DNA from 4 places in the Duffyella gerundensis genome. Region 4 is predicted to be linked to each of the others. Evidence: predicted binding sites of a transcription regulator. Region 4 holds the regulator's gene; each other region holds the start of a gene.
What was found. Region 4 encodes CRP, which controls carbon source genes, mostly activating them, when cyclic AMP is high. Its sites were predicted from a motif close to ATGTGANNNNNNTCACAT; they were not measured.
Positions count from the first base shown of each region.

Region 1: a site for CRP is predicted at 1,735-1,752, ahead of EM595_RS09080 (6-phosphofructokinase). Genes of this name have one in related genera too.
Region 2: a site for CRP is predicted at 2,291-2,308, ahead of epd (erythrose-4-phosphate dehydrogenase). Genes of this name have one in related genera too.
Region 3: a site for CRP is predicted at 1,481-1,498, ahead of EM595_RS09175 (sugar transporter). Genes of this name have one in related genera too.

Region 1 is NZ_LN907827.1:1,950,932-1,954,144, reverse strand. It holds gene pqqU (TonB-dependent receptor PqqU) at 1-343, opposite strand, end outside; gene EM595_RS09085 (NAD(P)-dependent oxidoreductase) at 536-1,456, shown strand; gene EM595_RS09080 (6-phosphofructokinase) at 1,883-2,863, shown strand; gene EM595_RS09075 (PTS sugar transporter subunit IIB) at 2,873-3,178, shown strand; gene EM595_RS09070 (PTS sugar transporter subunit IIC) at 3,181-3,213, shown strand, end outside.
Region 2 is NZ_LN907827.1:3,116,120-3,119,332, forward strand. It holds gene pgk (phosphoglycerate kinase) at 1-1,035, opposite strand, end outside; gene epd (erythrose-4-phosphate dehydrogenase) at 1,088-2,107, opposite strand; gene tkt (transketolase) at 2,431-3,213, opposite strand, start outside.
Region 3 is NZ_LN907827.1:1,971,651-1,974,863, reverse strand. It holds gene EM595_RS09180 (YdgH/BhsA/McbA family protein) at 1-194, shown strand, start outside; gene EM595_RS09175 (sugar transporter) at 234-1,418, opposite strand; gene EM595_RS09170 (hypothetical protein) at 1,675-1,932, opposite strand; gene EM595_RS09160 (MFS transporter) at 2,516-3,213, shown strand, end outside.
Region 4 is NZ_LN907827.1:393,949-397,161, forward strand. It holds gene EM595_RS01675 (YccS/YhfK family putative transporter) at 1-1,146, opposite strand, end outside; gene crp (cAMP-activated global transcriptional regulator CRP) at 1,210-1,842, opposite strand; gene EM595_RS01685 (phosphoribulokinase) at 2,557-3,213, opposite strand, start outside.

The sequences.
Region 1 (3,213 bases), 1.6 Mb from region 4:
CCGGAATGCCGTCAACGTACATGCGCACGCCGCGCACGCCGTAGGTAGAGCGCGAACCGAAACCGCGTACCGACAGCTGTAAATCCTGCGCATAGTTCTGGCGATTAAGCAGCTGTAAACCCGGCACCGCGCCCAGCGATTCTGACAGGTTGATCTGCGGCGCGGCGCGGCGCATATCGTCGCCGCCGATCACGCTGACCGCCGCGGGCGTTTCCAGCTCCGACAGCCCGGAGGGGGCCGGGGCTGCGCTGACCACCAGGGTGGCGGGCGCGTTCTCCGCCTGCACGCCGGGAGCAAGCAGCAGCAAGGCGGCGGGCAACGGGTAAAATTGTGTGATTTTCATACCATTTTTACTCGGTAAAAGTGAGGGAATGTTTCTGCTGAAACAGATGGCGCACAGGATAATCGCTTAGCGCACTCACGGGATAGCATTAATTGCCCAGGCGTTGCGGGCGCGTTTACCCGCGTTCACCGCAAAAAGAGACGCGCTGGTTACGCTTGCTGACGAAAAAAAACCTCGCCAGCGGCGACTTTTTTGCCGACTTGCACCAGGCTATCAGCTGCATTTTCGACTCAGAAAAAGGATAAACAGATGAATCAACCAACCGTCGCCGTACTGGGTTTAGGCGCTATGGGCCACGCTTTTGCCGCTAACCTGCTGAAAAAGGGCTTTACCGTGCATGGCTGGAATCGCACGCGATCGAAAGGGGAAGATCTCTGCGCCGCGGGATTGCAGCTGGCCGATCGGTCTGCTGACGCGGTCGCGCAGGCTGACGTCGTGATCCTGATGCTGGCCGATCCGGCTTCGACCGAAAGCGTGGTTAACCAGACGCTGCCCGCCATGAAGCAGGGCGCTACCCTGTGTCAGATGGGCACCATTGGCACGGCAATGACCGACTCACTGATTGCGCAGACCGCAGCGCAGCGCAGCGATCTGCTGTTTATCGATGCGCCGGTCTCCGGCACCAAAGCGCCAGCAGAAAATGCGCAGATTCTGATCCTCGCCAGCGGTGAGCGTGAGCGAGCCGCCGCTGCTGAGTCGGTGTTTGCCGCCATTGGTAAAGGCACGCGCTGGCTGGGCAGTGCCGGTGCCAGTTCGCGCATGAAGCTGGTGATCAACAGCTGGCTGATTGGCATGATGCAGAGCCTGGCAGAGAGCACGCTGCTGGCCGAAGAGTTTGGTTTTAGCCCGGACGATCTGTGGCAGGTGCTGGAGGGCGGACCGCTGGCGGCACCTTATGCCAAAGTCAAACTCGACATGATCACCGGCGGCGATTACACGCCACAGATGCACCTTAACTGGGCGCTGAAAGATGCGCGCCTGGCGCTGGATGCCGCCAGCGATCGTCAGTTGCCTGCGCTGGAAAATGTTACCCGCGTCTGGCAACAGGCGGTTGAGGCGGGCTATGGCGAACAGGATCTCGCTTCGGTATTTGCCTGGCTGAAAAATCAGTAACGCTTATCTGTAAAGGGGGCGCGCACTGGCGCCCCGATTCTATTCCCGTCTTACTTCTGTGCGTTTTTTTAACCCTTCTTAAACGCCTCCCCACGCCTTATTTCTTTTCCGATTCACTCGCTGCCTGAATAAATGCGCAGTCACTCACATTTTTATCATCTCAGAAAAAGTGCGACTCAGAAAAATAGAGCTGTTGCCGTTGCGATAGCATAAACATGGCTAACGTGCTGATTTAGCTTATGTTCACTTTAACATCTCATTAACCCGTGGAAATAACGATGTGAGATGAATCACAATTAATGGCGCTGACAATGCACTGTCAAGACGTCAGCCCGGGTGAAACATCACCATTATGTGACATCCGTTGCAAATAACCCTGTTGCCAAACGTAAGATAAGTCCTGTAGCCAGCGACGGGAGAGCAACGATGAAATTGGGTATGGTTATTAGCGGTGGTGATGTTTCCGGTATTAATAACTTTGTTTATCAAATTGCGCGCCTGACGCAGGCCAATATTATTTTGTTCGACGGCGGTATTCAGGGGTTGCTGGATAATCGCCAGCGGGAAATTTCCCTGCGCGATCTGCTGGATTATTCGATCAGCGCGATTCCGGTTATGGCTTCCGGACGCACCACGAGGAAATTGCACGGCCGGGAATATGAAGCGATCACCAAACAATTAAAGGCACTGCATATTGATGCGCTGATTATGGCGGGCGGTGACGGGTCATTACAGTTTTTAAATACGCTCAGTGAATATGGCATTGTCTGTTTTGGCGTCGGTATGACCATCGATAATGATGTCTTTGGCAGCGATTATACGCTGGGCTTTTCCACCGCCTGCGAACAGGTGATTAAAGAGGTCAGTAAATTACGCAATACCGGGCGGGCACTGCCGGGCCGGGTATTTATGATGGAACTGCTGGGCGGCTATTGCGGCGAGCTGACGCTGCAGGCGGCGATTAAATCCAATGCTGATATTGCGTTGATTCCGGAATGCGAAATACCGCTGGAGACGCTGGCCGAGCGCATTCGCCATAAGCTGACGCAGCAAAACAGCGTCATCGTGCTCTGTTCTGAAGGCTACACCCGCGAATATACCCCCGGCTTTCAGGGGGCGATCGACACCATGATTGCCCGACTGGAGCCGCGCATCGGCGTGCGGATACGAAAAACCATTATCGGTTACGGATTGCGTAATGGCGATCCGACCTGTGAAGAGATTTATCAGGGAACGATTATTGCGAGTGAAGTAGTGCGTTGTATTGCATCAGGTCTGCGTAATAAAGCTGTGATTATTAATTCCAGCAATAAGCCTATTCCAATCGATCTTATTAGCATGCAAAAACGGCTGGTCGATACCGAAGGGCACCATTATAAACTGGCTAAACAGTTATCCATACTGTGAGGAAATATTATGTTGAAGATTCTGTGTGTTTGCGGTTGCGGTTTAGGTTCAAGCTTTGCCATCGAAATGAGCGCCAAATCGGTATTAAAAAAACTCGAAATTGATGCTGAGATCGATCATACCACCATATCGGAAGCCAACGCGTTTAAATCGGATATTATTCTGACGCAAAAAACCTTCGCCGATATTTTAAATGCTGACGCCAGTGATGAGGAGAAGAAACGCGTCATTATTTTAAACCGGTTAACGGATAAACAGGAAATCGAAGAGAAAATTCTGGCCTTTTTAAAAGACCGCGATACTAAGGTAGCCTGAATATGAACAGCTTTATTAACTTCCTGGTAAAAGAT
Region 2 (3,213 bases), 1.1 Mb from region 4:
CGCTAAGGTATCGCCGCCGCCAGCCACAGAGAACGCGTCGCTGTCCGCGATCGCATTGGCCACAATTTCAGTGCCCTTGCGGAAATTAGGAAACTCAAACACGCCTACTGGGCCGTTCCACAGGATGGTTTTGGCATTTTTCAGAATGTCAGCCATCGCCTGTGCGGTTTCATCACCGAAGTCCATAATCTCTTCGTTTTCCTGAACGTCGGAAACTTTTTTCACCGTTGCCGGGGCAGTTTCAGAGAATTCTGTGCCGACGCGGGAGTCAGTCGGTACTGGAATACCGTATTGATCGCGCAGGTCTTTCGCTGCTGCCACGAAGTCTGGTTCATAGAGTGATTTACCGACCTTGTTGTCGATCGCGACGAAGGTATTCGCGATGCCGCCGCCAACGATCACGGTATCAGCAATTTTCACCAGCGATTGCAGTACATCAAATTTGGTAGAGACTTTTGAGCCGCCAACCACCGCCACCAGCGGACGTTCCGGGTTGCTCATTACTTTACCCAGCGCTTCCAGTTCAGCCGAGAGCAGCGGGCCAGCGCAGGCAACAGGTGCAAATTTTGCCACGCCGTGGGTCGAAGCCTGCGCGCGGTGTGCGGTGCCAAAGGCATCCATTACAAATACATCGCACAGTGCCGCGTATTTTTTCGAGAGGGCTTCGTCGTCTTTTTTCTCACCTTTGTTGAAGCGCACGTTTTCCAGCACAACCAGTTCGCCTGCGCCTGCTTCAACGCCATCAAGGTAATCTTTTGCCAGCGTAACGTTGGTGCCGTTCAGTTTCTCTTTCAGGTAGTTAACCACCGGCAGCAGAGAAAACTCTTCGTTATACTCGCCTTCAGTTGGACGACCCAGATGAGACGTTACCATCACTTTAGCGCCCTGCTTCAGCGCCGCTTCGATGGTTGGCAGCGAAGCACGAATACGTGCGTCGGACGTCACTTTTCCTGCTTTTACCGGTACGTTCAGATCCGCACGGATCAGAACACGTTTACCTGCCAGATCCAGATCGGACATCTTAATTACAGACATGGTGAACCCTCTCGTTGATTCTCATCTAATTTTGTCAGACGCAGTCCGCGCCTTACCTGAAACCGCTTGCGGCCATGGCTAACGTGGTATCGAGCATCCGGTTAGCAAAGCCCCACTCGTTGTCGCACCAAACCAGCGTCTTGATCAGGTGCTGACCGCTGACCCGCGTTTGCGTGCCGTCCACAATGGCACTGTGCGGATCGTGGTTAAAATCTACTGAGACTAACGGCAATTCCGTATAGTCAACTATACCACGAAATGCCCCTTCTGCCGCCTTGCGTAACAAGGCGTTAACCTCTGTTGCCGTCACCGCCTGTTCAACGCTGACGCTCAGGTCAATGGCCGTCACGTTAATCGTAGGCACCCGCACCGCAATCGCCTCAAAGCGATCGTTAAATTTAGGAAAAATACGGGTAATGCCAGCCGCCAGCCGCGTATCCACCGGAATGATCGACTGACTGGCCGCGCGTGTCCGCCGCAGGTCGCTGTGATAGGCGTCAATCACCTGCTGATCGTGCATCGCCGAGTGAATCGTAGTGACCGTGCCCGATTCGATACCAAATGCATCATCCAACAGCTTGATGACGGGAATAATGCAATTGGTGGTGCAGGAGGCGTTGGAAACGATGCGGTCATCAGGCTGCAGCGCCTGTTCGTTAACGCCAAAAACCACGGTTGCGTCGAGATCGTTGCCGCCAGGATGCGAGAACAGCACCTTTTTGGCTCCCGCCTGCAAATGTGCTTCACCGTCCGCGCGGCTGCCATACACGCCGGTGCAATCCAGCACCACATCCACATTGAGTTCGCGCCACGGCAGATCGGCGATAGCGGGTTGATGCAGCAGGCGCAGCGTATCATCGCCGACCCACAGCAGATCGCGTTCCTGACGCACGTCAAATGCGAAACGCCCGTGGCTGGTGTCATATTTCAACAAATGCGCCATTCCTGCCGCATCGGCCAGCTCGTTGATGGCAACCACGGTGATTTCCGCGCGACGGCCGGTTTCATACAGGGCACGCAATACGTTACGCCCAATACGTCCAAAGCCATTTATCGCCACACGAACAGTCATACTTTTCCTGCAACCCCGGTGATTAAGGCGGTAAGCGTGAGTCAGACAGCGTAATTTGTACAGGAATTTTCGCCGCCCTTGTTTCAGCGTAACCTGTATATGGCACCTTTACTGAAACGGTTCAGCTACGATAATGGAAGGCAGGAATAAGCGGAATGATTGCGATCAATTCATCGTGCGAATTTTCGATCCACATCACAAAACCAGCAAAATTCTGGCTGCTGAATGCGCATCAAACAAATCATCGTCCGTGAGAACAAACCACAATAAAAAAGGGGACGATATGCTCGTCCCCTTTCTGCAGGCAAAGTGATTAAACGCGATTACAGCAGCGCTTTCGCTTTTGCCACCACGTTATCAACCGTAAAGCCAAACAGCTCGAACAGCTGCTCGGCCGGTGCGGATTCACCAAAGCTGGTCATGCCGACGATAGCGCCATTCAGGCCGGTATATTTGTACCAGTAATCGGCAATGCCCGCTTCGATGGCGACGCGTGCGCTGACCGCTTTCGGCAGCACCGATTCGCGATAGGCTTCATCCTGCTTGTCGAACGCATCGGTAGACGGCATGGAAACCACGCGCACCTTGCGGCCTTCGGCGGTCAGCGTGTTGTACGCACCTACCGCCAGTTCCACTTCAGAACCGGTTGCGATCAGAATCAGCTCAGGCTGGCCATCGCAATCCTTCAGCACATAGGCGCCGCGCGCCACGTTGGCCAGCTGCTCGGCTGTACGATCCTGCTGGGCAAGGTTCTGACGCGAGAAGATCAGCGCGGTTGGGCCATCCTGACGCTCGATGGCATATTTCCACGCCACAGCAGATTCAACCTGATCGCAGGGACGCCACAGGCTCATGTTTGGCGTAGTACGCAGGCTGGCCATCTGCTCAACCGGCTGATGCGTTGGGCCGTCTTCACCCAGGCCGATGGAATCATGGGTATACACCATGATCTGACGGATTTTCATCAATGCAGCCATACGGGCCGCGTTACGGGCATATTCCACAAACATCAGGAAGGTTGCGGTGTACGGCAGGAAGCCGCCGTGCAGCGCAATGCCGTTGGCGATAGCGGTCATACCGAATTCGCGCACGCCGTAATGAATGTA
Region 3 (3,213 bases), 1.6 Mb from region 4:
CAGCGCAGCAGGGTACACTCAACGAGGCGCAGCGGCCGCAGGTTATCGCGGTCAATGCCACCGGCAGTACGTCTTTGATGTCGCTGGAGAGCCAGCTATCGGGAAAGGCCAACGCGGCAGGAGCCAAATCCTACCGCATGATTTCGACCTCTGGCAGCAGCAGTCTGTATGGCACGGCAACCGTTTATAATTAAGATTGAAAGCAAAGGCTGGCGCCTGCCAGCCTGCTTCATTTATCCGTTGGTTCGCAGTTGCGGATAGCGCCGGAAAATCCACACACACCACAGCAAGCCCACCAGTCCCAGCATCGCGCCAATATTTCCCACATCTGCCATCGCCAGATGAATACTGACCTGATTACCGATCAACGCACCGGCGCCAATGCCGATGTTATAGATGCCGGAAAACAGCGACATCGCCACATCGGTTGCATCCGGCGCCAGTGACAGTACCCGCACCTGCATCGCCAGGCCAATCATCATCATCGCCATGCCCCAAATCACGCACAACGTCATGATCGCACCCGGGTGCGTGGCGGCAAAAAACAGCAAGCCCATGCACAGCACCACCAGCGCAATGGCGCTGATCAGCAGTGCAGACGGGAACTTATTGCCCAGCGTGCTGAAAATGATGCTGCCCAGAATCCCGGCGGAGCCAAACACCAGCAGCAGCAGGGTGGTGAAATTCGCGCCCTGATCCGCCACGCTTTCCATAAAGGGTTCGATATAGCTGTAGGCGGTGTAATGCGCAGTAACCACCAGCGTCACCAGGACATACAGGCTAACCAGCGCCGGTCGGCGAAACAGCATCGGCACGCTGCTCAGGGAGCCGGTGTGCTCGCTTGGCAACTTCGGCAGCAGCTTAAGCAGCATCAGCATTAACACCAGCGCGGACAGCCCAATCATGCCAAAGGTGGTGCGCCAGCCCAGCGCCTGGCCGACAATACGACCAATCGGGACGCCAAGCACCATCGCCAGCGCGGTGCCGGTGGCCAGCATGCTCAGCGCCTGGGTTTTTTTGCCCGCAGGCGCCACGCGAATAGCCAGCGAGGCGGTAATCGACCAGAACACCGCATGCGACAGCGCAATCCCAATGCGAGAGACCACCAGCGAAGCAAAGCTCCATGCAAAGGTCGATAACAGATGGCTGGCCACAAACAGGATAAACAGCAGCGCCAGCAGCAGTCGTCGCTCAACGTTGCGCGTTGCCAGCATCAGCGGCAGTGACATCAGCGCCACAACCCAGGCATAAATGGTCAGCATGATGCCAACGTCAGCGGTTTTCATGGCAAAACTGTCGGCGATATCCGAGAGCAAACCAACCGGTGCAAATTCGGTGGTATTAAAGACAAAGGCAGCCACGGCGAGCAGCACAACGCGCACCCAGGCCTTTTTACGAGAAACAGTAGATGTTTGCATGGCGTTCAATAACTTATAAGAGAAGATAGACCTTTCGCCGACGCGAAAACCCACCGGACGGAAAGTGATGTCCGTCACAATTTTGAATGAGCTTATTGTGGTCTATCAGGCAGAAAAGTAAAACAGCGGACCGAAAAAAAGGTGAGATTTTGCGGTCTGTGGCGTAAAGCTGATGCGCCGGAGAGGGGTCCGGCGCATTTTTAGCTGCGCTTCTTGCGCCTGGGTATTACGCGTAATGGCGTGAGCGACAGCGTTATCAGAATTTCGCCATCATGTTCAGGGCCGATTTATTCTGAGTTGGCAGGCTTTTTTTTACCATGATCGGGCAGCATTCATCGCAGGCCATGGCGCCCTGATAAAATTTCCGTGCCTGTTGCAGGGCGGCGTTCACGGAATAGAAGGTGCCTAAAAACTGGCGCTGGCTAATTTTTGGCAGCCACGAACAGCCTGATGCGTGGACGACGTGGTTGTCGTTATATCCAGAATTTTTGTTGACGTAATAATATTTACCCATGAAAGGTCACCTCTTTTGCTGTGTTAAGTCAAATCAAGACAATCAAGCCAAATAACTATAGCCGAGAATTTTTTATTAAAAATTAGTGGCGCTGAAAATATTAGAATAGGCGCCTCGTACCTCTTTATACCTCAAATATTCATTTATAAGCGCAGCGATAATATAGCTTTATTTATCCTGATTTGCGTTATGTCTGTATCATAACTTCTTGAAAAAATACTTCTTTAGGATAAATTGCAAAAAGGCCATTAATCATGAATATCAGATTAATCTGCCAATCGGATCTGCTGTAATGAGCTTTCAGGTGAAAATGATTATTATTGACGTCAAGCGCATTAGCCAGTGATCTGACCAGAACGGGCTGATTAAAGCACATTCAGCGCCTTTGCAGAATACACATTACCTCCGCTAAACAAATAAATTGAATTCTTTCAAATAATTTGAACTTATAATTGGTTTTCCATCAGATTATATCGTTGCTGTCAATCAGGGTTTACCCTCTGCCGGGGTTGCATTACTCTGCTGCTCTACTTTTATAGCCAGAGTCGCGATAGTGCCTGTTCACTCTGTTAAGCCCGGCCTTATGCCAATTTTCCTGCTTGGCGTGGTACAAATCCTGTCATGGGGCGGATCGTTTTATCTACTGGCGGTGATGGCCAGGCCGATTATCGCTGAAACGCACTGGTCGCAGCAGTGGGTTTACGGTGCGCTCTCCATCAGCATTTTGATTTCGGGCCTGCTGGCGCCGTTAACTGGCCGGCTGATCGCCGCAGGCCACGGACGACGACTACTGGCGGGCAGCGGCATAGTGATGGCGGCGGGGCTGGTGATGATGGGTTTCGCTCATCACTATGCGCTGTTTTTCCTGGCATGGTGCGTGATTGGCATTGGCATGGCGATGGGGCTCTACGACGCGCTGTTTTCCGTTTTAGGCACGCTCTACGGCGGCCAGGCGCGCAGCATGATTACCGGCATTACGCTGATCTCCGGCTTTTGCACCTCGCTGGTGTGGCCGGGCACGGCGGGTTTGATTCACCTTTTTGGCTGGCGTGACGCCTGCTATCTCTGTGCGCTGCTGTTGTTGATTAGCGTGATTCCCATCTATCTCTACGCGTTGCCTGCCACGTCGGCGGCAGAACGGGCAGCTCGCCCGGCGACCATAACGCGCAGCAGTTCGCTGGCTCCGCAGCTGTTCTGGCTGTTATGCGCCATTTTTACCCTCGCATCGGTGATCATGACCGCGATGTCGCTGCAGCTGATCACGCTGTTGCAGGCGAGCGG
Region 4 (3,213 bases):
CAGCGCCAGCGTACTGCCAAACATCAGCATAACGGCGAAGCGAGCAGCGGTGCGCAGCGCGGCGGATTTCAACGACAGATAGCTGCGTAGCGCTGGTAAAAGCGGCAGTCGACGCTGACGATCGGCCATCAGGTCGCGGCGGTAAAGTGGGCGCTGAGTGCGCAGCACGCGGCCGATGCGGCTGAAATGATAAAAGCAGAAGTTACCTACCGGATTATCAGGATGCTGGCGGGCGATTTTCTCCAGCGCCTGCAACGGCTTATCCATCTCAAAACGATCCGGCATGCGATGATAAAGAATGTCGTCAGCCAGCACGCGCAGGCGAGCAGAAATGACGCGAGCGTTCCAGCGGATTACTGCCTCGGCATGGCTCTTTTCCACCAGCTTTTGCACCTCTTCCGGCTGATGCAAACTCACCGAAATGTGCTCCTGCAGATCCAGTGCCACCTGAAATGCCCGCGTCAGCCGCTTGTGGCTGTTGTCACGATTGGCCGCCAGCATGTGCATTTGCTGATAACAGGTATTAATGAGATCGACCACTTTCTGTTGCCGTGCCAGCAACGGCGGCAGCGCTTTTTCAGGATCGGTGAGCTGGGTCAGCAGGCTGTATTTTTTATCACAATAATCTGCCAGTTCACGATAGATCAGGCTGAGTGTCTCGCGCATCGGCTGCTCTTCCCACAGCCAGAACCAGAACGCATTGAACAGCCCATACCATAAGGTGCCACCAATATAGAGCAGCGGCGGTGCCCAGATCGGCAGCTTACCTGTCAGGCTCAGGGTAAAGATGGCGGCGATCAGTGAACCCGATAACAGGCGGCCATGCAGCGGGCTGATTTCGCCCAGCACGCCGAGCAGCATGGTCATCGCAAACAGGATCGCGGGCAACGGAATGCCATGCAGCGTTAAGACCTGCATCAGCAGGCTGCTGGTTGCAAACAGAGAACCGCCCACAATTAGCCGCTTAAAAAAGCGTTTGTGCGGCGTATCAAGACCAGAAATATTACAGCAGGCAGGAACCAGCGAGAACAGCAGGCCTTTTTGCAGATCGCCGCACAGCCAGCTGATGGCCACCGGCAGGCACAGCACCAGCGTCTGCCGCAGGGCATAATTTACTTCAGGGTGGTAGATGAGTCGGCGCCACATCAGCTTTTCACAACATAGAAAACGGCGTGATGAGCAATCATCACGCCGTCGGGGTAAGAAAAATCAGCGAGTGCCGTAGACGACGATCGTTTTACCGTGTGCAGAAATCAGGTTTTGATCTTCCAGCATTTTCAGAATGCGGCCCACCGTTTCGCGGGAACAACCAACGATCTGGCCGATCTCCTGACGGGTGATCTTAATCTGCATGCCATCCGGGTGCGTCATCGCATCAGGCTGACGCGCCAGATTCAGCAACGTTTGTGCGATGCGGCCGGTCACGTCCAGGAACGCCAGGTTGCCCACTTTTTCTGAGGTAACCTGCAGGCGACGCGCCATCTGTGAGGACAGACGCATCAGGATGTCGGGGTTAACCTGAATCAGCTGGCGAAATTTCTTGTAAGAGATCTCAGCCACTTCACAGGCGCTTTTCGCGCGAACCCAGGCGCTGCGTTCCTGACCTTCTTCGAACAGGCCAAGCTCACCGATAAAATCGCCCTGATTAAGGTAAGAGAGGATCATCTCTTTGCCTTCTTCATCCTTAATTAACACCGCAACTGCACCTTTAACGATGTAGTAAAGCGTCTCCGCTTTTTCACCCTGGTGGATGAGCGTGCTTTTGGATGGATATTTGTGAATATGGCAATGTGACAGGAACCATTCGAGTGTAGGGTCTGTTTGCGGTTTGCCGAGAACCATTCGCTATTATCCTCTGTTGTAATCGTGCCCTAAACACAGGGGCAAGATTCCCTGTCAGGCGTTGAAATAGTAAAGCTATTCCTTTGAAGGAAAGTCGGCGGGCTGCTGTTTTGAGTTTTGCTCATCAGTGCTCCCGTTTTCGCTTGCGCAACGAAAATATTACAACTTCGTTTGTAGCACAGCTTTCACTTACTGTCTTCTGTTGTCTCGCTTCAGCATGATGTACATCGTGTCAGATTGCGCTTTTAGCAGGGCAGGTTGACGCGATCATACTCACACTCGATCAATGGTTATAGTAAAGCGCATGTCAGCGGAGCGAAGAGCATAATCCCCGCTTTTAGGAGAATCCTCAGGCGTGCAGTACTGCGTAACAGCATGAGTATTGACGGGCCGGTGCGTGATTGCGGCGAGGATAATATCACTGGTAGCAAGCATTTGCAGTGCAGTCGTGCGTTTTCTTTGCTGCTGACGGCAAGAGCGGGCTGGTTTGCATAGCGGAAAAGTATTATCGGCAGTCTGTATCGCCCGATCTCATATCATGATCGTCCGCAGCGCAAAAATCAGGACAAGGGCGAGGAGAGAATAGCGCACCTGCAGAACACCAATACGTGATGATTAACAGGCGTAACGGCTGGCGCAGCGGGCAATGGTCAAACCGCTAAGGTTAACGATTTGTAAAATATTTGTGATTGCCGCCCGCGGCCCGGCTGCATTTTATTCGATCTTTTTACCTTCCATTAAACGTTGTACCAACGGCGTCATAATCAGTTCCATCGCCAGGCCCATTTTGCCGCCCGGTACCACCAGCGTATTGATGTGCGAGATAAACGAGCCCTGCAGCATGGCGAGTAAATAAGGAAAATCGATATCTTCCAGGCCGCGGAAGTGAATCACCACGAAGCTTTCATCCAGCGAGGGAATATCCCGCGCGGCGAAGGGGTTTGAGGTATCCACCGTTGGAACGCGCTGAAAGTTGATGTGCGTGCGCGAAAACTGCGGCGTGATGAAATTGATGTAATCATCCATTGAGCGCACCACGGAATCCATCACCGCTTCACGCGAGTGACCGCGCTCGCTGGTATCGCGCACCAGCTTCTGGATCCACTCAAGATTGACGATAGGCACCACGCCGACCAGCAAATCGACCTTGTCCGCCACGTTATGCTGCTGTGTGACGACGCCGCCGTGCAGGCCTTCGTAAAACAGGATGTCGGTGGGTTCCGGCAGCGGTTGCCACGGCGTAAAGGTGCCAGGCACCTGGTTCCACGGCACCGCTTCATCATAGGTGTGCAGATATTTACGTGACTGGCCGGTACCGTTCAGCCCGTATTCAATAAAGGTCTGTTCCAGCAGGCCAAAATCGTTAGCCTC